Regions from separate parts of the Nitratireductor sp. J20-h4 genome, predicted to be linked through region 1. Evidence: riboswitches for the same ligand, from Rfam matches in the RefSeq annotation. Region 1 holds a riboswitch; the other holds the start of a gene.
The links. A riboswitch is a leader RNA that binds a small molecule or an ion and turns the genes downstream of it on or off. The one in region 1 is predicted to bind cobalamin.

Region 1 (10,680 bases):
TGCGGAACGCGAGCGCGACCGACAGGATCAGCATCGCGGCGAAAGCAATGTTGATGACGCGATTAAGCCTAGGCCGGCGCAGAAACCGGGTCAGCAACGCGCCGCCGGCGAGCCATGCCGTGTTGACCAGAGCAAGGATGACGAGCAGCAGTCCCGCCTTGATGAACGCGTCGACGATGGAAGAGCCCCCAAACAGAACGAAGCCGGAAAACATCGCCGCCATCGCGGCGTAGGCCTTGGGGTTGAGCAGCGAAAGCACGATCCCGTCGCCGAGCGAGGGCGCACGCCCGGTCTGCGGCGCCTTCGACATCGGCGGGGCGGTGGCGATGCGCCAGGCCAGATAGATGAAATAGGCAGCGGCGGCGGCCGTCACCACGGGCGAGAGCGCGGGCACGGCCAGGACGATGGCGATCATGCCGCTCGCCGTCAGCGCCATGACAAGCACCATGCCGACGAGAAGGCCCGTCATGTAGCCGAGGCCGCGCCGGGCACCGAACGCCGCTCCCGCCGCCGCGAGGCTGAGCGTATTGGGACCCGGACTGCCGGTCAGCACCAAGCCGGCGACGAGAAACCCGATCAAGTCTTCCATAGTGTGCGTCCGTTGCGATCCAGGCGGGATCGGCAGGGTCCTACAGCCGCGCCGTGCCGGCAAGCGGCCATGCAGGCCTTGCATTGACAGCCCTGTCGCTCACGGCCTAAATGCCGGCCTGACGGTTCCCTTCCACGCGGAAGGGCTAAGAGGGAACGCGGTGCGAAGCGACCGGCTTCAACTCCGCGGCTGTCCCCGCAACTGTGAGCGGCGAGCTTCGCGTCGATTGCCACTGGATTTGTCCGGGAAGGCGGCGCGGTGCGGCGACCCGCAAGCCAGGAGACCTGCCGTCGCAACAGCAATCCTAACCGTCCGGCGGGTGACCCGGGCAAGGAGTTCGATGATTGACCTTCGACGACAGGACTGATTCGTCCGCGACGGACCCGGCCGCAACGGTAGACGCGCCGACGCCCGCCATAGCGACGATCCTTGTGTGCAGTTCGTGCCGCGGCGCGGACGGCGCCGACGACCGGCCGCGTCCGGGACATTTTCTCGCCGAGGCAGCACGCGCGGCCAACGAGGATGCCGACATCCGGATCGCTGAGGTCGAATGCCTGGGCAATTGCAAGCGCCGGCTGAGCGCGGCGCTGTTGTGCGAGGGCGCCTGGAGCTACGTGTTCGGCGACCTCGCGGTCGAAAACGGCGCCGACCTGGTGGCCGGAGCCAAGCTCTTCCAGACCTCCGATAATGGCCTCATGCCCTGGCGCGGACGGCCCGAATGTCTCAAGCGCGGGCTGGTTTCCAGATTGCCGCCCGCAACCGCCATCGCCCCTGCCGCAACCCAAAAGGTTTCATCATGACTGCTTCCGCCGACCGCGTCCCCTGCACCGTCGTCACCGGTTTCCTCGGGGCGGGCAAGACGACGCTGATCCGCAACCTGATCGAGAACGCCAACGGCCGGCGCATCGCCATCATCGTCAACGAGTTCGGCGATGTCGGCATCGATGGCGAAATCCTGAAAGGCTGCGGCATCGAGAACTGCCCGGAAGAAAACGTACTCGAACTGGCCAATGGCTGCATCTGCTGCACGGTCGCCGACGATTTCGTGCCGGCGCTCGACCAGATCCTGGCGCGCGAGCCGAAGGTCGACCATATCCTGATCGAGACCTCCGGCCTGGCCCTGCCCAAGCCGCTGGTGCAGGCGTTCCAGTGGCCGGCGATCAAGGGGCGGGTGACCGTCGACGGCGTGGTGGCGGTGGTTGACGGGCCGGCGCTCGCCGACGGCCGGGTCGCCGCCGACATGGACGCACTCGCCGCCCAGCGCGCGGCCGACGAAACACTCGACCACGACGATCCGGTCGAGGAAGTGTTCGAGGATCAGGTTGCCTGCGCCGACCTCGTCATCCTGTCGAAGAGCGACCTGCTTGACGAAGCCCAGGCCGGCCGTGCCCGCGCGGCGGTGGAGCGCCACCTTGCCCGCGCCGTCAAGATCGTGCCGGCGGCCAACGGCAAGGTCGATCCGTCGGTGCTGCTCGGGCTGGGGCTCGCCGTCGAGGACGATATCGAGAACCGGCACACGCATCACGACGGCATGCTCGACCACGAGCACGACGATTTCGACACGCATGTGATCGAGCTGCCCGCGATTTCCGACCCCGACGCGCTCGCGCGCCGGGTCACGGCGGCGGCGGAAAATACCGGCGTGCTGAGGCTCAAGGGTTTTGCCCATGTCGAAGGCAAGCCGATGCGCCTGCTCGTTCAGGCGGTGGGGCCGCGCGTGTCGCATTATTACGATCGCGCCTGGGCACCAGACGAGGCCAAAGGCACGCGCCTGGTGGTGATCGGGCTGAAAGGCCTGGACCGCGACGCGATCGAAAAGACCCTGGCGGCATAGGAGGACGAACAGCAGCGCGATGCACATCCTCGCCACCAGTTCCGCGACGCTCGACGATCTGATCGAGCCGGTCGACCTGCGCCAGGCGCCGGCCGACATGGTGGCGCTGTCGTTCACCGACAGCGATCTTTCGGCGCTGGCCTCCGCCTGGCGGGCCGAAGGCGAGGCGGTGCCGTCGCTGAGGCTCGCCAGCCTGCGCGAGCTGCGCCACCCGATGTCGGTCGATCTGTGGCTCGACAGCGTCGCCGCCCAGGCGAAGGTGATCCTGGTGCGGATTCTGGGCGGGTATGACTGGTGGCGCTACGGCTGCGACCGGCTGGCAGAGATCGCGCGTCAAAAGGGCATCGCGCTGGCGCTGCTGCCGGGCGAATGCCGCGAGAGCGACGAGCGTCTCGCCGCACTGTCGACGATCGCTCCCGAGGAACAGATCGGCCTGCTCGCCTATTTCCGCGAGGGCGGGACGGCGAATATGCGCGCGCTGCTGCGCCGGATGGCCGTGCACGCAGGCCACGACATCGAGGCGGACCCGGCGGCACCGCTGCCCAAGGCCGGGTTCTATCTTCCCGGCCTCGGCGCGGTCGATGCCGTGACCGCGTTGGCCGCGCGGCCGGACGGCGCGGCGACGGTGCCGCTGCTGTTTTACCGTTCGATGCTGCTTGCCGAGGATGTCGCGCCGATCGACCGGCTTTTCGAGGCGATGGCCGCGCGCGGGATGTTTGCCCTGCCGCTGTTCGTGTCGAGTCTGAAGGATCCGGCGGTCCGCGCCTTCGTCTTCGATACGACACGGAAGCAGGCAGCGCGCGCCATCGTCACCACAACCGCCTTTGCCAGCGGCGCGGAACCCGATGCCGAAACGCTGTACGACACGCTCGGCGTGCCGGTTTTCCAGGCGGTGATCGCCACGACGCGGCGCGAGGCCTGGCAGAGCGGCGCGCGCGGCCTGGCTCCGGCCGACCTTGCCATGCATGTTGTCCTGCCCGAACTCGACGGGCGCATCCTCGCCGGGGCGATCTCCTTCAAGGACACGGTCGAAAGCGAGGATGCGCTCGCCTATCGCGGCCAGGTCAACAGGCCCGAGCCCGACCGGGTGGCGGGTGTCGCGGACCGAATCGCGGCCTGTCTGAGGCTCCAGGCGACGCCGCGCGCAAAACGCCGCATCGCCATTCTGATGCCCGATTATCCGGGCGCGGCCGGGCGCACCGGCTACGCCGTCGGCCTCGACGTGCCGGGCAGCGTCCTGACCATGCTCGCCGACCTTAAGGCTGCCGGCTATGACGTTAAAAACATTCCGGAAACGCCGCGCGATCTGCTGCGGCTGATCGAACGCGGCGAAGAGGCTGTGTCGGCCGAAACCTATGCGCGCCATTTCGAAACGCTGCCCGAGGCCGCGCGTGTGGCCGTGGAGGCGGCGTGGGGCCCCTCGCCCGCCGACGGATCGGAGGATTTCGGCTTTCGCGCCGCGACGTTCGGCAATGTCACGGTGGCGCTCGCCCCCGATCGCGGACGCGCCGAGGACCGCCGTGCCGACTATCACGACCCGGCCCTGCCGCCGCGCCACGACTTGCTTGCCTTCGGGTTGTGGCTGCGGGAGCGGCAAGGGTGCCATGCACTTATCCATGTCGGCGCGCACGGCACGCTCGAATGGCTGCCCGGCAAGACCGTGGCGCTGTCAAACGCCTGCTTTCCCGAGATCGTCACCGGCGGCCTGCCGGTGATCTATCCCTTCATCGTTTCCAATCCGGGCGAGGCCGCGCAGGCCAAGCGCCGTATCGCGGCCGTCACCATCGGTCACCTGCCACCGCCGTTGACCGGTGCCGGCCTGTCGCCCGAGCAGCAGGAACTGGAGCGTCTGGTCGACGAATACGCCCAGGCCGACGGGCTCGACCGGCTCCGGCGCGACCGTCTGGCCGGGCTGATCGTGGAGAAGGCGGCGCAAAACGGTCTTGCCCCGCAGGCCGGGGTCGCAGACGCCGACGATCCCGACGCCGCGCTGATGAAGATTGACGCCTGGCTGTGCGACCTGAAGGATTTCGCCGTCAAGGACGGTCTGCACATCTATGGCCGCGCGGCCGCAATCGACGACGAACCAATCCGCCATGCCAGCGCCGGCGCCGAACGCGACGCGCTGATCGCAGCCCTCGACGGGCGCCATGTCGCGGCCGGCCCTGCCGGCGCGCCGGCGCGGGGCCGCACGGACGTGCTGCCGACCGGCCGCAATCTCTACACCGCTGATCCGCGCACCATGCCGACGCCGACCGCCTTCGAGCTCGGCCGGCTGGCCAGCGAGGAAGTGCTGCGGCGCTACTTGCAGGATCACGGCGACTGGCCGCGCTCGCTGGTGATCGATCTTTGGGGCAGCGCCAGCCTGCGCACCGGCGGCGAGGAAATCGCGCAAGGGCTGGCGCTGATGGGCTGCCGACCGCAATGGGACGCCGCCACAGGCCGGGTGACCGGCATCGAGGTCTTGCCGCCGGCGCGCCTGGGTCGGCCGCGCGTCGACGTCACCTTCCGTATTTCCGGCCTGTTCCGCGACATGTTCGCGACCCAGATCGCGCTGCTCGACGCCGCCGTCGCCGCGGTGGCCGCGCGCGAGGAGGCGGCCGGCGACAATCCGCTCGCCGAGGCAAGCCGCGGCGGCGGCGCACGGCCGCAGCGGATTTTCGGCTCCTCGCCCGGCGCCTATGGCGCGGGCATCGAAGGCCTGCTTGCCGGCGGCGCATGGGCCGAGCGTGCCGAGATCGGCAAGGCGTTTCTGGAGGCGACCTCGCACGCGTTCGGCGGCGCCGAGGGCGAGGCCATGGCGGCGCCCGGCGCCTTCGCCGAACGCGTGGCCGACGCCGCGCTGCTGATCCATACCGGCGACGATCCGGGCCGCGACATTCTCGAGGGCTCGGCCGACGTCGCCTTCATCGGCGGTTTCGCCGCCGCCGCGGCCGCGCTCGGCAACAAGGCCGATCTGATCGCGCTCGATACGACCGATCCGGCTAGGCCGCGCGCCCGGTCGGTGGCGGAAGCGGTGACGCGCGTGGTGCGGGCGCGTGCGGTCAATCCGCGCTTCATCGCCGGCCAGATGCGCCACGGCCCGCGCGGGGCGGCCGAATTCGCCGAGACGGTCGATCGCCTGGTCGGTTTTGCCGAGACCACGGCGGCGATACCGGGCAGCCTGATCGAGGCCGTGCACGAAGCCTATCTCGGCGACGCGCAGGTGCGCGCCTTTCTTCTCAGGGAAAACCCGGCCGCCGCGCGCGCGATCGCCCAGCGCTTCGCCGATGCGCGCCGGCGCGGCCTGTGGCATCCGCGCCGCAACGCCATCGACGACGACCTCGCCGCCCTGATCGCGGAAGCGCGCGCCGGGGAGCAGGCGGCATGAACGCTTCCCAACGGCGCGGCGCCTGCCCGTCCCTGAGCGCGCCGATGGAAACCGGCGACGGGCTGCTTATCCGGCTGCAGCCCTTGCAGGGCGGGGTGAGCCCGGCCCAGCTTGCCGGCCTCGCCGAGGCCGCGGCGCGCTTCGGCAATGGGATGATGGAGGTCACGGCGCGCGGCAGCCTGCAGATCCGAGGATTGACCAGCAGTTCAGCCGGCGATTTCGCCGCCGCCGTCGACCGGCTCGGCATCGCCGTGCGAGGCGGCGTGCCGGTCGAAACCGGACCGCTCGCCGGCCTCGACCCGAGCGAAGCCGCCGATCCGCGCCCGCTGGCAGAAAAGATCCGCGCCGGCATCGCCGCATCCGGCCTGGCGCCGAAACTGGCACCGAAGATTACGGTGATCGTCGATGGCGGCGGGGCGCTGACGCTCGGCGACCTGATCGCCGATCTGCGCCTTACGGCGCTGGGTGCGGGTTGCTGGCGGCTTGCGGTCGGCGGCACGGCGGCGCGCGCGCGGGTGGTCGGCGTCGTGACCGGCGAGACCGCCCACGCCGCGATCGTGACGCTGCTTGAGACGATCGCCGCCAAGGGAGGCGCTGCGCGCGGGCGCGATCTCGCGCCCGACGAGCTGGCAGGCGCGCTGCGCGACCTCGCCATCGCTAAAGCAGCCGAGACAGATGCCCTCGCCCCTGCCCTGCCGGTCGGCCGGTTTGCGCTGAAAGGCGATCGCATAGCGCTCGGCATCGCACTATCATTCGGCCAGGTCCATGCGGGCGCTCTCGCCGGGCTCGCGGACGCGGCCGGGCGCGCCGGCATTGCCGAAATCCGCTTCGCGCCGGGGCGCGGCCTGATGTTGCCGGCGCCGGCCGACGCCAAGATTTCGACCGTGCGGCAGGCTGCGGAAAAACTCGGCTTCGTTGTCGAGCCCAGCGACCCGCGCCTGTCGGTCGTCGCCTGTGCCGGCCGGCCGGCCTGTGCCGCCGGCCGTTACCGGACCCGCGAGACCGCAGCCGCGATCACCAAGGCGGCGGCCGGCCTGCTGGACGGCTCGCTGCGGCTGCATCTTTCGGGTTGCGCCAAGCGCTGCGCGCAGCCGGCGCGGCCCGGCTGGACGCTGCTCGGCGGCGACGCGGCCCGCACGCTGACCACCGACACGGCCGACACATACGAAATGCGCGGCGAGGTCGCGACAGGAGAAGAAGCCGGCGCATTCGCACGCTTGACGGCGGCCTTCAAGCGCCACAGGAAGACGGGCGAAACAGCCGCCGCCTTCCTGGCCCGCCAGGACGCTTCCACGCTTACCACTTGGCTTCGCCGGGACCCGACATGACAACGACCGACTATATCCGCGATGGCAACGCGATCTACGAACGCTCCTTCGCGATCATTCGCGAGGAAGCCGACCTGAGCCGGTTTTCCGACGCCGAGGCCGACGTCGCGGTGCGCATGATCCACGCCTGCGGGCTGGTCGAGGCGGCCACGCATTTTGCCTTCGCGCCGGGTTTTGTCGACGCCGCGCGGGCCGCGCTGGTGGCCGGGGCGCCTGTCCTGTGCGACGCGGAAATGGTGGCGCACGGGGTGACGCGGGCACGGCTGCCGGCCGACAATGCCGTTATGTGCACGCTTCGCGACGCACGCACCCCCGACCTTGCAAGACAGATCGGCAATACGCGCTCGGCGGCTGCGCTGGAACTGTGGCGCGACCGGCTCGACGGCGCGCTGGTGGCGATCGGCAATGCGCCGACGGCGCTGTTTTACCTGCTCGACATGATCGCGGGCGGTGCGCCGAAACCGGCCGCCATCATCGGCATGCCGGTCGGCTTCGTCGGGGCGGCCGAATCCAAGGACGCGCTGGCGGCGAACACGTTCGACATTCCCTATGCGATCGTGCGCGGCCGTCTGGGCGGCAGCGCGATGACGGCGGCCTGCGTCAACGCGCTTGCGAGGGCGGGCCTGTGACCTCTCCTCGCCCAGGCCGCCTGATCGGCGTCGGCACCGGCCCCGGCGATCCCGAATTGTTGACGCTCAAGGCCGTGCGCGCGCTCGAAAACGCCGACGTGGTGGCGCATTTTGCCAAGCGCGGCAACAATTCCAATGCGCGGCGTATCGTGGCCGATTTGCTGCCGCCGGATGTCGCCGAACTGGCGCTGCTTTATCCGGTCACGACCGAGATCGAGAAGACCGAGGCCGCCTATCGCCGCGCGATCGACGGGTTTTACGAACAGGCCGCCGCCAGCGTCGCCGAACGGCTCGACGCCGGCCAGACCGTGGCCGTGCTGTCGGAGGGCGATCCCCTCTTTTACGGTTCCTACATGCATCTGCATGTGCGGCTGGCCGAACGCTACCGGGCCGACATCATCCCCGGCGTCACCGCGATGTCCGGCGCATGGTCGCAGACCGCTCTGCCGATCTCGCAGGGCGACGACGTGCTGACGGTGCTGCCCGGCACAATGGCCGAGAGCGAGTTGGCACGCCGGCTCTCAGACACCGACGCCGCCGTCATCATGAAAGTCGGGCGCAATCTGCCCAAGATCCGCCGCGCACTCGAAGATGCCGGCCGGCTCGGCGATGCCTTTTACGTCGAGCGCGCGACGATGCAAAACGGCCATGCCATACGGCTTGCCGACAAGGGTGACGACCAGGCGCCGTATTTTTCCATCGTGCTGATACCGGGCTGGCGGGGGCGCGCATGACCGGCAAGCTGTTCGTGATCGGCACCGGACCCGGCAATCCGGCCCAAACCACGCCTGAAGCAAGCGCGGCGATCGCCGAGGCCGGGCATTTTTTCGGCTACGGGCCCTATCTCGACCGGCTGTCGCTGCGGCAAGACCAGCAACGCCACGCTTCCGACAATCGCGAGGAACTGGCGCGCGCGGGCGCGGCTCTCGACATGGCGGCCGGCGGCGCCGTGGTCGCGGTCGTTTCGGGCGGCGATCCCGGCGTCTTCGCCATGGCGGCGGCGGTCTGCGAGGCGATCGAAGCCGGCCCGGCGCGCTACCGCTCAATCGATCTCACCATTGTGCCCGGCGTCACCGCCATGCTGGCGGTCGCGGCCCGGGCCGGCGCGCCGCTCGGTCACGATTTCTGCGCGATGTCCCTATCAGACAATTTGAAACCCTGGACGCTGGTGGAACGCCGGCTCGCGGCCGCTGCCGACGCCGGCTTCGTGATCGCGCTCTATAACCCGATCAGCCGCGCCCGGCCCTGGCAGCTCGGCCGCGCCTTCGCGCTTTTGCGGACACATCTGCCGGGAACGGTGCCGGTGGTGTTCGGACGCGCAGCCGGACGCGCCGACGAAAACATCACCGTGATGCCGCTCGGCGAGGCCGACCCGGCCAAAGCCGACATGGCGACCTGCGTGATCGTCGGATCGGCCGAAACGCGGCTGATCGACCGGCCCGGCCGGCCGCCCCTGGTCTACGCACCGCGCTCGGCCGGGGCACTGGCGGAAAGGGCGGGCACGAGATGAGTGAGCGCCCGCACCGCCTCGTCCACACTCGCGACGATGATGCCGCCTTCAGGAGAAGGTGGCCGGCGCACCAGCACGACCTCGATGCCGAGCGCGCGGGCGGCGGCAAGCTTGGCGTAGGTGGCGTCACCGCCGCTATTCTTGGCAAGCACTGCGTCGATGCCATAGCGTCGGAACAGCGTTTCTTCCCCGTCCTTGGCGAACGGACCACGGGCGAGCAGATATGCGATCGAGGGCAGCGCCAGCGGCGGCTCGACCGGGTCGACGCTGCGCACGAGATAAAAATGCTGCGGCGCGGACAGAAGCGGTGTCAGTTCCTGGCGTCCGAGCGCGACGAAGACGCGGCGCGGCGCGGTGCCGAGCGCAGCAACCGCCTCGGCGACCGTGCCGACCTCGTGCCAGCGATCGCCCTGTTGCCGCTGCCAGGCCGGCCTGCGCAGCGCAATCAAGGGAACACCGGCGGCGCGCGCGGCCACGGCGGCATTAGCGGTGATGCGCGCGGCAAAGGGGTGGGTCGCGTCGACCAGCACGGTCACGCCTTCGCGGCGCAGCCACGCCTCAAGCCCGGCCGCGCCGCCGAAACCGCCGACCCGCACCGGCACGGGCTGTTCAGCCGGGTTCCTGGTCCGGCCTGCGAGCGACAGGGTGAGCCGGCATTGGCCCTTGAGCCGCGCGGCCAGGTTTCGGGCCTCGCCCGTTCCGCCGAGGATCAGGATATGGTGTTGCATCATGCCATCTAGCGATCCGCGCCCGACAAGCTCAACCGAAAAACACTGGCTGACGATCGTCGGCATCGGCGAAGACGGGCTCGACGGGCTCGCGCCGCAGGCGCTGCGCGCGATCGAGACGGCCGAACATGTCTTCGGCGGCCGGCGGCACCTGAAGCTCGCCGCAGACCGAATTACCGGCGTCGCCCACCCCTGGCCGTCGCCGTTCGATGCGGCAATGACGGCGGTCTGCGCGTTGCGCGGCCAAGAGGTCTGCGTGCTCGCTTCAGGCGATCCGTTCTGCCACGGCGTCGGGGCAACGCTGGCGCGCCATGTTCCGGCCAGCGAGATGACGGTGCTGCCGGCGCCCTCGGCGTTCAGCCTGGCGGCGGCGCGGCTGGGCTGGGCGCTCCAGGACGTCGACACGATCTCGCTGCACGGCCGTCCGGTCGACTATCTACGCCCGCTGCTGCAGCCGGGCCGGCGCGTCCTGGCACTGACCTCGGACGAGACCGGCCCCGAAGAGATCGCCGAGCTGCTGCGCGCCGACGGGTTCTGCGGGTCGCGGATCACCGTGCTGGAAGCGCTCGGCGGAGCGGCGGAGCGGATCACGACACTCAGCGCCGGCGCGGCCCTGCCGGAGACGATCAACCCGCTCAACCTGGTCGCAATCGAGCCCGTGGCCGACGCCAATGCCAGGCTTTTGCCGCGCG
Region 2 (10,680 bases), 1.4 Mb from region 1:
AGCCTGGCGATACAGCCGGGTCATGGAGGAATTCGAGCCACAAGCCGTGTCGACCGGATGGACGGCCACCGGCCCCGATCACGATCCCGCGTCATGATGGCAAATTGCTGCCGCGCGATCGTGATCGGAGCCGATCTTGGAAGGTGCTACAGGAAATCGACCTTGCCGGTCGCGATTTCATAAACGCCGGCGACGGCCTTGAGCCGGCCCGACGCGCTGAGGTCGGACAGGATCGGCGCGGCCGTCTGCGCGGCCTCGGCGTTGAGCTTGGCGTTGCGCGCGGTCGCGGCCGCCAGCAGGTCGCTCGAGCCCTCGGCGATCGCCTGCTCGACGGCAGGACGAATGGCGTTGACCAGGCTCGGCAGATGGCCGGGCGGCAGCGTGTCGTCCTGGACCGACTTGATCGTCGCGTCGACCGCGCCGCAGGACGTATGCCCCAACACGACGATCGTCTTGATGCCGAGAACGGCCGCGCCGTATTCGAGGCTCGCCAGGCCCTCTTCGTTGATGAAATTGCCGGCAACCCGCACGACGAACAATTCGCCGGGGCCCTGGTCGAAGATCAGTTCCGGCGCCACGCGCGAATCCGCGCAGCTGACGATCGCCGCGAAGGGCTGCTGGCCGAGCGCCCGGTTCGACCGGCCGACGGAGTGATCGGTGTTGATCGGCGCGTTCGCCACATAACGCGCATTGCCGTCGATCAGGCGCTGCAACGCTTCATCGGGCGTCACCGGCGCGGACGCGGTTTCCTGCGCATGCGCGCGGGAGACGAACGGCGCCGCGATGGAAAGCGCCAGCCCGCCGGCGAGCAGATTGCGCCGTCCAATGGTCTTCGTGTCGGCTTTGCTGCACATGTGGATCTTCCTTTTGAGTATGTCTTTGGTTTCTGGAAATCATATTAAGCGAATTTGCGCCTTGCCTCGATGGAGGCGGGGTAGATCCCGGCCCGGCGGAGCATTCAGCCGGCCGGCGGGAGCGGCCTCATTTCGGGTGGGTGCTGGTGATCAAATGGCGGTCCGGCGTGAACCGGACGGCATTCTGAAACGCGTTGACTGGATGGATCGTGAGGCGCATCGGGCCTTCACCTCGTCTTTGCGCCGGATTGCAGTGGCGTTCGGTTGCCCTGACTGAACCCTTTACCTGTCGTGGTGTTACTTTTTCCTCAATCCGCTGTTGCCTTCACGGTTGTATCCCGGCGAGACAAGACGGTTTCCAGACGCGCGGGGCGGATGACCGTACTCGCGCGCCGGGTTGCGTGGCGGACGGCGCCCGCCCGAGAAATCATGCGGCCGGCGGCGGCAGGAAGTCGACCTCGTGCTCGGCGGCGATGCGCACCACCTCCGCCGGGTCGGGAACGTTGTGGATGCGCGCGAACAATTCCTGAAGGGAACGCCGCGGCGTCACCCAGAACAGGCTGGTGGCGGTTTCGTCGCCCTTGTTGAAAATGCCGTGCGCGATGCCCCTGGGCATGCGCACGAGATCGCCGGGCCGAGCCTGCTCTTCCTTGCCGTCGAGCCAGATCGTATAGACGCCGCCAAGCACGTAGACGAATTCGTCCTGCGTCGGGTGCACGTGCGGCGGCACGAAGGTTCCCGACGGAAAGACGGCATGCCAGGCCATCGAATCCGCCGCGGTCTGCTTGAGCGTGTAGGTCTGGCCGAGAATGCTCCACACCAGGCCGTTCGTGGCCTCGTCCTTGGTGGTGATGCCCGCAGGCATGGTGTCGGTGGGAAAGCTCATGTGCTGACTAGCTCCGCTGTGTGTCGTGATTCTGGAAAAGGCTCAGTCGCCCAGGAAATCGGTGACGACCCGCGCCGCTTCGGGGGTTTCCTCGAAAACGAGATGGCCGGTCGCGGCGACCATGTGCGTTCGGGCATCGGGCAGCCGGTCGGCCCAGCTTTGCGCCTGCGCCGTCGGGCGCAGCCGGTCCTCAGCGCCCCACAGCAACAGGACCGGCATGGTCAGGCGGTGCAGCCAGCGCGACAGCAAAGGGTTGCCCTGGATGTCGTCGCCGACAATCCGCTGCGCCGCGCCCATCTCGCGTCCCAGCGCCGCCTCGAACACCGGGTCCGGCCCGGACGGTAGATACGGCAGGATCCGCGCCGGATCATGGGCGAGATAGGCCGGCATTTCCTGCGGTTCCAGCGCAAACAGGTTCGGGGCCGGCGCCTGCGGGTCGACCAGTCCCGCCGGCGCCACCAGAACCAGTCTGGAAACGCGTGCGGGCTGGCACAGGGCGAGCTCGGCCGCGATCCAGCCGCCGAGCGAAAAGCCGACTAGGTCTATCGCTCCGAGTCCGAGGCTGTCGAACAGGTCGAGATAATGCAGAACGTAGTCCTCGATACCGTCATAGTCGGGGCTGTCGGCCGACAGTCCGAAATTCGGATGGAACGGGATGATGACCCGATGCGAGGCGGCCCATTGCCGGGCCATCTCGAAGCCGGTGAAGGTGCCGGTTCCGTGCAGGAAGACCAGCGGCGGGCCGTCGCCGATCTCCAGCAGTTCAGTGCGGATGCCGTTGATCGTCCGGCTCGTGCGGGCAAAACCCCGCAGATGGGCGTCTTTCATGATGGCTTGCTTTCCTGTTTTCATGCGGCCGAAGCCCTGCGATGGTCGAACTGCCTGGCGAACTGCTCCGCGGCGATGCCGATCCGCGCCGTCAGCGGCGCCGGCAGCGGCCGGCCCGGCTCGAGTTCGGCCGCGCACGCATAGACGGCGGTCGGCACGGTCCGGGCCTCGAAGAAGCCGAACAGCGGGCGAAGCTGATGTTCCACCATCAGCGAATGGCGCATGCCCCCGCCCACCGCCGTCAAGAGTACCGGCCGGTCGCGCAACGCACCCGGCGCGACCATGTCGAAGACGTGTTTGAACAGGCCGGGGAAGGAGCCCTGGAACACCGGGCAGCCGATGATGATGCCGTCGGCTGCCTGCAGTTCGGCCAGGAGCGCGCGGGCGCGCGGACCCATCGCCTCGGGCCGTGTCGAGCACAGATCGGGCACCACGTCGGCCAGGTCGTGGATGACCGGGTGCAGGCCGTGCGCGCGCCGCAATTCGCCGCCGACGGCCTCGACCAGCGCGCAGGCGCGGGCCGGACGCCAGGTCGTGCCGCAAAAGCCGACGATCCGCGGCGCACGCTGGGCGGGCTCGGCATTCATCGGCGTTCTCCCGGCAAACGTCTCTCGGCCATGCGGCGGGCGGTGGAGGTCGGGCGTCATCCCTTGATGCCGAAGACGGTCCACTCGGCGTTCTCGCCGGTTGAGCCGAGCAGGGCGCGCCCGCATTCCTCGACGATCTGGTCGGCCATCAGAATATGCTGGGTGCCGGCGTGGATGTCGCGATAGACGCGTTGCATCGGGGTGGCGTGCAGGGAGGCGCCGCGCGCGGCGCGATGGGCGAAAGTGGCGACGTCGGAGATCACGTCGTGCAGGTGGCGCAGGCACAATTTGGCCATCGTCACCGCCTCGAGCGGCTGGGCTTCGCCCTTCATGGCGCGCGCGTCGATGGCGAGCCACGTCTCATAGGCGAGCGCGCGTGCGGCGCGGTAGCGCGCCTCGGCCTGCGCGAACTGGAACCGGAAGCTCGGGCTGTCGGCCGATTTGCCGAACGGATCAGTGCGCTCGACGATCACCTTGGCCAGTTCGTCGAGGACGCGACGGCCGACGCCGAGTGCCCAGCTCGTATGGCCGAAGGCGCTGAGCCCGGCCAGGCCGAGACCGCATTGCGGACCGCCGCGCAGCGGCACCGTGTCATCGAACTTGTAGGTCATCGTGGCCGGTACGAACAGCTCCTCCTGCCCGTCCGGCAAGGTGTAGTCGTAGCTGCCGGTGGCGCGCAGGCCGAGCACGTCCCAGTTGCCGAGCAGCTTGATCGTGTCGCGGGGATGGTGGGTGATGATGATCTTCGGGCCGTCTTCGCCCATCACCATGTTGCCCTCCTGGTCGGTGATGAAGCAGCCCGTGTGGATCCATTCGGCGTGATGGATGCCGCTGCCATAGGCCCAGCGGCCGCGGATCATGTACCCGCCGTCCACCGGACGCGCGAAACCGCGCGGCACGCCGTTGCCGGCGATCGTGATGTCTGGCCCGTTGGCGAACACGGTGGCGATGCCTTCGTCGGCGATGAAGGCGGCCATCATCATGCCTTCCATGTTGTTGACCATCGTGCACCAGCCGACCGAGGCGTGCGCGTGCGACAGGCGCTCGACGACGCGCATCATCTCGACCAGCGTCGCGTCGCCGCCGCCGACGGCGGCCGGGTACATCATCGTGTAGAGGCCGGAGCCGCGCATCGCGGCCACGACATCGTCGGTCAGGTGTCCCAGCGCCTCGGCCGCGCCGGCACGCTCCTCCACGAGCGGCAGAATCTCGTCGACGCGTGCGAGGTAATCGCGTTGCTTGGGGTGGACGTTCATCGATCTGCGCTCCCTATGAAATCCGTGGCGCGGAGACCCGATTGCCGCCGCGTGACTGTCGTCGGGGTATCGCCGGCCGATCGCTGCATACGTGGTCGGCACGGCGCCCGATGCGACAACCATGCTGGCGGCTCGCGCGCTGCGACAACCCCCGCGTTCGGGGGGGTAGGTGCCGGCGACGCGGCGCGATATGATGACATGCTCGACTGGTCAAAGCCTGCGCGCGACCAGCCGGAGGGGCGGCCTGGGAGGGGCGGTTCGGGCGATCGGACCTGATGAGGAGGTCGATGTCGGGAGGACGGGAGGAATGCAGGCTCCGCGCGTAACGGAGGCGGTGCTGGCCGACTGCGTGGCCTCGATCGCCTGCAGCGGTTCCATGAGCGAACTCGGGCATGCCTGCCAGCGCGCCGTCAGCCGGCTCGTCGGCACGCCGACGCTCGGGTTCTACCTGCTCGACGGCTCGATGCCGGTGCTCAAATACAGCCACCACGTCGATCCCGGCATGCTCGACGACTATACCGACCGGCTGGGCGCCAACGACCCGCTGATCGAAAGCCTGCATCAACGGCCCGTGGCGACCACCGGCATGTCGATCTATGGCGACCGCCACTGGCGTCACAGCGAAATGTTCCGGCTGCTCAGGCGCTGGGGTTATGACGGCAATCTATGCGGTCCGTTATGCCTCGACGGCGAACTGGCGGGGATCCTCTACACGGCCGGCCCCGGTGACGGCAGCGGCTCCGACGAGCTGGTTCGCATGCGCATGGACATTATCTGCCGCGCGAGTTCGATGGCGCTGGACCGGATCGCCGAAAGCGGTTTTACGCCGTACGCGCCGTCGGGCGGCGGTGTCGAAGCCGCCCTTGCACCCCGCTCGGCCGAGGTCGCGCGGCTGGTGCGCCTGGGACGCAGCAACAAGGAAATCGCGCGCGCCATGTCGATCTCCGAAAACACGGTGAAGGAGCACGTGGCCAATCTCCGTCGCCGTTTCGGCGTCCGCAACCGGACCGAACTGGCCGCCCGGCTATCGGCTCAAGCAAGCCGCGCCGCGCCCGCCTGAGACGTCTTCCGATCCGGGGCGCGCGTTTTGCCGGCGATGGCGGCAACCTGCCTCAAAGGGCGCCGGTGACCAGGTAGCGCAGCGCGCGCGCCACTTCGGCGGGGGTGCGGGCGACCGCGTTGGCGGCGGTGTCGACCTCCTTCAGCGCGTGGTCGAATTCGGGCGGATGCAGCACGATGATCGGTTTGCCGAGCGCTGCCGCATAGCCGGCGTCGAAGGCCGCGTTCCACTGCCGGTATTTTTCGCCGAAACACACCACCAGCACGTCGGCGCGCTCGATGCCGGTGCGGATGCGCACGGCGTTGAGCAGCGCCCCCTTGCGGTCGTGCCAGAACTTGTCGCTTTCGGCGCCGAAGATTTCCACGCCGCAATCGTCGGAGGCATCGTGGTCGGTCACCGGGCCGAACCAGTCGATGTCGAGGCCCTCGCAGGCCGTCACGATCGTCTCGCGCCAGTCGGTATGGATCTCACCGGCCAGATAGACGTTAAGCTGCATGGGAACCTCCGGTTCGGTTTCGCTGGATGATGATGACGTGTGGCCGAACGGCTATCACGAACAAGCCATATCCCGCAGCATACATTGTCGAAAATATTCCCGCTGCGTCCGGCGCACACTCGAAGGTGGGCCGGCATCCAAGCCGGCCGCGCGCTTTACGGGCTTTGATCGGCGGCGATTTTTCCGTAGTGACTGGCAATGTCAGCCCCATCCGACAGGCATGCCCGCAATGCCGCCAATATCGCCCGCGCCTGCGCGGCGATCGAGCGTGACCTGACTGCCCGCCACCGCATCGCCGACCTGGCCAGGGATAGCGGAATGGCTCAGCACCATTTCCAGCGCCGCTTCGCGGCGGCCACGGGCGAAACGGTCGCCGGCTATCTCCGAGCCAGGCGGCTCGAACGCGCGGCGATCGCGCTCTGCCAAACCGACGCGCGCATTCTCGACATCGCACTCGATTGCGGGTTCGAGACCCACGCGGCGCTGACGCGTGCCTTCAAGGCGCATTTCGGCATCACGCCCGATGCCTTTCGCCGCGATGGGCTCGATTCGGCCCTGTGCGGCGCGCCGCCGCGTCCTTTCCTGAGACCTGTCGAGGTCCAATCGTTCGCCATGGCCTGCGATCTGGTGGAGATGCCGCAGCAATGGCTGTGCTGGCGGCGGGCGACCGGCATGATCGACGGGCGCTACTTCCCCGACCTGGCTGCGACACGAGCCGCGTTCGGCGAGCTGGCGCGCATCTTGGGCAAGGACGAGGCGGCTTTCGCCGCCGGTTATGCCCAAGGTCCCGCTGCCTTCGAGGATCAGAGTGCCGTCGCCCATTTCGGTGCGCTTTTCGACACCGAGCGCAGCCTGGCCTGGGCGGAGGGGCGGACGGGGATCGAGGCCGGGCTCTACGCAATCTTTCCCCATAACGGGCCGCTGAACACGCTGCACCTGACCTGGCATCGCGCCGCGCGCGTCGGCCTGGGCCGGTTGAAGCTGAGGCTGCGGCCCGGATGGATGGTGGAAACCTATCTGACCTCGCGGACCGAGGCGCCGGGTGCAGCGCTGAGCGCGCTTGTCCACCTTCCGATCCACAAAAGCACGATCGGGAAAGCCTAGGCCGGTCGGCGGGGCTTATCCAACGGGGCGAACGCAGCGTTGGAGAAGACCATGACCATCGACCTACCCGAAATCCTGACCCGCCCTTTGCGCGAGACCGTCGCCGGGCTCGCAAACGAAGCGACGCGCGAAGCCCTCTACCGCGCCTTGCGCGCCCGACGCGAAGACGTCGAACCGGTCGTCAACGCGTTCGAGGCCCGTCGCGAACAGTCGCCCCGCACGGCGAAAGGGCCGCTGAACGGCCTGCCTGTCACGGTCAAGGACCAGATCGCGGCCGGGGGGTGGCCGCGGACATTCGGGCTCGAGCGTCCCAGCCGGCGCGCGGACCGGGCGAGCGCGACGATCGTGGCCAGGCTGGTCGGGCTCGGCGCCGAGGTGACCGGCAAGACCGCGTTGCCGCCCAACGCGCTCGATTTCCAGACGTTCAACCGCCGTCGCGGCCGTACCAGCAATCCGCACGATCCCCGCTTCACCGCAGGCGGCAGCTCGGGCGGCGGCGCGGCGGCGGTGGCGAGCGGCATGAGCCTTCTCGATATCGGCGCCGATCTTGCCGGCTCGCTTCGCCTGCCGGCGGCATGGTGCGGCGTGACCTCGCTCACCCCGACCGAGGGCGGCTGGCCTTCCGACGGCATGCTGCCCGGCGGACAGCGCCTGCAACACTTCGCGCGGATAGGGCCGATCGCGCGGCGGGTCGACGATCTCGCCTTTCTCTGGGACTGTCTTGCCAGAGCCGAAACCGGAAAAGAAACGTCGGGATCGTACCGGATCGGCCTGTGGACGCCTGATTCGCCCCCGCCGATGGAGGCGGCGGCCCGCACGGTCTGGGACGGGTTTTCCACCCGGCTCGCCGCCACGGGCGTTAACGTCGAGCCCGACCCGATGCGTCTCCTGTTTAAACCCGAGAGCTACCGGCTTTTCGGCGAGATCATGGGCTACGAGACCGGTGCGCTGATTCCAGCGCCGATTCGCTGGCTGCTACGGCGCGACCGGAGCCCGGCGCGGCGTTCGCCGGGTTTCCTCGCCCACGTTCATACGGGATATCGCAGGGACGGTGCGCGCCATGCCGACAATCTGGCGCGCATGGCCGTAGCGCGGCGCGAGGCCGCCGCGCGTTTTGACGGCGTCAACGCGCTGGTGCTGCCGGTCACCGGCCTGTGTGCGTTTCGACATCTCGACCCGAGCTCGGACAGGGCCGGGGTGCGCGACTACGCACAGCGCTTCGACACCGCCGCCGGTCCGCTCTTCTATTTCGACGCACTGACCCGCTTCACCGTTCCGGTCACCTTGCTGGGGTGGCCTGTGGTCACACTGCCGATCGGGCGCGATGCGAACGGAATTCCGTTCGGCGTCCAGGTTGTCGGCAAGCCGGGCAGGGAGCGGGCGCTGCTCGATCTCTGCGCCACGATCGAGACGCGCCTCCCGGCCTATTCGGGCACGGAACGATGAGCGAGAACTTTCCGATGGACCACGCCGGAGTTCTCCGCGCACGCGCTTGACAAGCTTTTGCTGATATCTCTAGGGTCGCGCACGGAACTGGTTCCGCCCTCGGGCGGATGAAAAGGGAACACGGTGAGGCCGCATGCCGGCCAAATCCGTGGCTGCCCCCGCAACTGTAACCGTTGAGCCCGCTTCCATGATGCCACTGGCCGTTCGCGGCCGGGAAGGCGGAGCCGGGCGACGAGACGGAAGTCAGGAGACCTGCCAGGACCGGTCACCCATGCCAGGACACGGGGTGTGTCCAGGCGCGGCCGTCCGTTGCGGTGACATTCGATGAAGTGTTGCCGCAGCCGGGAACGGCCGAGGGGTGAGGACGCCTATGTTTGCCGATCTGCCCAAGACCGATCTCCGCCTGCGGTTGATTGATGCCGCGCAACGCCATGCCGCGTTGCGCGACCAACCGCACAAGGGACAGGTATGGTCAGGAAATATATCGTTGCCGGCACGCTGGCATTCGTCGGGCTGACGGGCGCACAGGCCGAGGAACCGGCGGATGCCGACACCGAGATCACCAAGCTCGACCGGTTGCTGATCAGCGAAGGGCGCACGCCTGTGGAGGCCGAGAAATCCGGCCGCGCCCATACGGTGATTTCGGGCGAGGCGCTGGAGGAAAACCGGGTGCGTTACGTCGCCGACGCCCTGCGCATGGTGCCGGGCGTGGCCGTGTCGCGTACCGGTTCCTATGGCGGCCTGACCCAGCTGCGCATGCGCGGCGCGGAGGGCAACCACGTGCTGGTGATGATCGACGGCATCGAGATGAGCGAAACCTCCTCGGGCGAGTTCGATTTCGGCAGCCTTCTGGTCGACGACATCGAGCGCATCGAGGTGCTGCGCGGCCCGCAGAGCGCATTCTGGGGCTCCAACGCCACCGCCGGCGTGATCAACATCATCACCAAGCGCGGCGAACGCAACGGATTTTCGACCTCCATCCGCTCCGAGGCCGGCACCGACGGCACCTGGCTCGGCGGTCTGTCGATGCGCGGCGGCGGCGAGAATTACGACGTGGCACTGTCGGGCCTGTTGCGCAATACCGGCGGCTTCAACGTCTCCGATTACGGCACCGAACGCGACGGCGACCGCAATGCCACGCTCAACGGCCGTTTCACGGTCGACCTGACGCCCGCGCTCAGCGTCGACGGCACGCTGCGTTACGTGGACCGCAAGAGCGACCTCGACGCACAGGATTATGGCTGGGGCAGCCCGACCTATGGCCAGGTGCTCGACACCGACGACCAGGTCGCGAGCCGCGAACTGTTCGGCTCACTCGGCGCGACCCATGTCGCGCTCGACGGCGCGCTGACCCAGCGCCTGCGCTTCACCGGCAGCGACACGTTCCGCGAATATTCCGCCGGCGGCGCGGTGACGTCGTCCAATTCGGGCGGCCGCTATAACGGGCTTTACCAGGCGAGCTGGGAATTCGACACGCCGAGCCTGCTGGAAGCGCGCCACCGGCTCACCGGCGGCTATGAGTGGGAGCGGGAAACCTTCCTGCCCTCGCATCTGGCCAACAAGCTCGCCCGCTCCACCAATTCCTTCGTCGGCGAATATCGTGGTGAGTTCCTCGACCAGTTTTCCGTCAATGCCGCGCTGCGGCGCGACGACAACGACGCCTTCAGCGACGCCACCACCTATAGCCTCAGCGGCGCCTGGCGCATTCCCGGCATCGACACCCGCCTGCATGCCTCGCTGGGCACCGGGGTCACCAACCCGACCTTTTTCGAGCAGTTCGGGTATCTGCCGACCCAGTTCATCGGCAATCCGGGCCTGCTGCCCGAAGAGAGCTTCGGCTGGGATGTCGGCGTCGAGCAGGGTTTTTTCGGCGGCATGCTGATCGTCGACCTGACCTATTTCAATCAGGATCTCACCAACGAGATCGCCACCGCCTATGACGGGCCTTTGCCGACGCCGGTCAATCTCGATGGCCGCAGCGAACGCCAGGGCGTCGAGGTCGCCGCCACGGTCGATCTCTTCAACGGCTTCACCGCGACGGCGAGTTACACCTATACCGACGCCACCGAGCAGGCGGTGGCGGGCGGGCCGCGCCTGGTGGAGGTGCGTCGGCCAAGACATTCGGGATCGCTGAACGCGGCCTATCGTTTCTACGACAACCGC

Region 2: it holds a riboswitch for cobalamin, as region 1 does, so the genes downstream of both, ACT2B0_RS20250 (TonB-dependent receptor plug domain-containing protein) here and ACT2B0_RS05565 (DUF1636 family protein) in region 1, are expected to answer to the same signal.

What each region holds. Positions count from the first base shown of each region.
Region 1 covers NZ_CM165557.1:1,138,306-1,148,985, reverse strand. Annotated here, with positions in the region: gene ACT2B0_RS05570 (LysE family translocator) at 1-589, opposite strand, end outside; cobalamin riboswitch at 695-895, shown strand; gene ACT2B0_RS05565 (DUF1636 family protein) at 934-1,389, shown strand; gene cobW (cobalamin biosynthesis protein CobW) at 1,386-2,423, shown strand; gene cobN (cobaltochelatase subunit CobN) at 2,443-5,793, shown strand; gene cobG (precorrin-3B synthase) at 5,790-7,121, shown strand; gene ACT2B0_RS05545 (precorrin-8X methylmutase) at 7,118-7,750, shown strand; gene ACT2B0_RS05540 (precorrin-2 C(20)-methyltransferase) at 7,747-8,484, shown strand; gene ACT2B0_RS05535 (precorrin-3B C(17)-methyltransferase) at 8,481-9,260, shown strand; gene ACT2B0_RS05530 (cobalt-precorrin-6A reductase) at 9,209-9,988, opposite strand; gene cbiE (precorrin-6y C5,15-methyltransferase (decarboxylating) subunit CbiE) at 9,990-10,680, shown strand, end outside.
Region 2 covers NZ_CM165557.1:4,178,092-4,188,771, reverse strand. Annotated here, with positions in the region: gene ACT2B0_RS20295 (carbonic anhydrase) at 147-854, opposite strand; gene ACT2B0_RS20290 (cupin domain-containing protein) at 1,282-1,740, opposite strand; gene ACT2B0_RS20285 (alpha/beta fold hydrolase) at 1,783-2,568, opposite strand; gene ACT2B0_RS20280 (NAD(P)H-dependent oxidoreductase) at 2,589-3,155, opposite strand; gene ACT2B0_RS20275 (acyl-CoA dehydrogenase family protein) at 3,212-4,411, opposite strand; gene ACT2B0_RS20270 (helix-turn-helix transcriptional regulator) at 4,719-5,471, shown strand; gene ACT2B0_RS20265 (YtoQ family protein) at 5,524-5,967, opposite strand; gene ACT2B0_RS20260 (helix-turn-helix domain-containing protein) at 6,166-7,071, shown strand; gene ACT2B0_RS20255 (amidase family protein) at 7,123-8,517, shown strand; cobalamin riboswitch at 8,589-8,791, shown strand; gene ACT2B0_RS20250 (TonB-dependent receptor plug domain-containing protein) at 8,986-10,680, shown strand, end outside.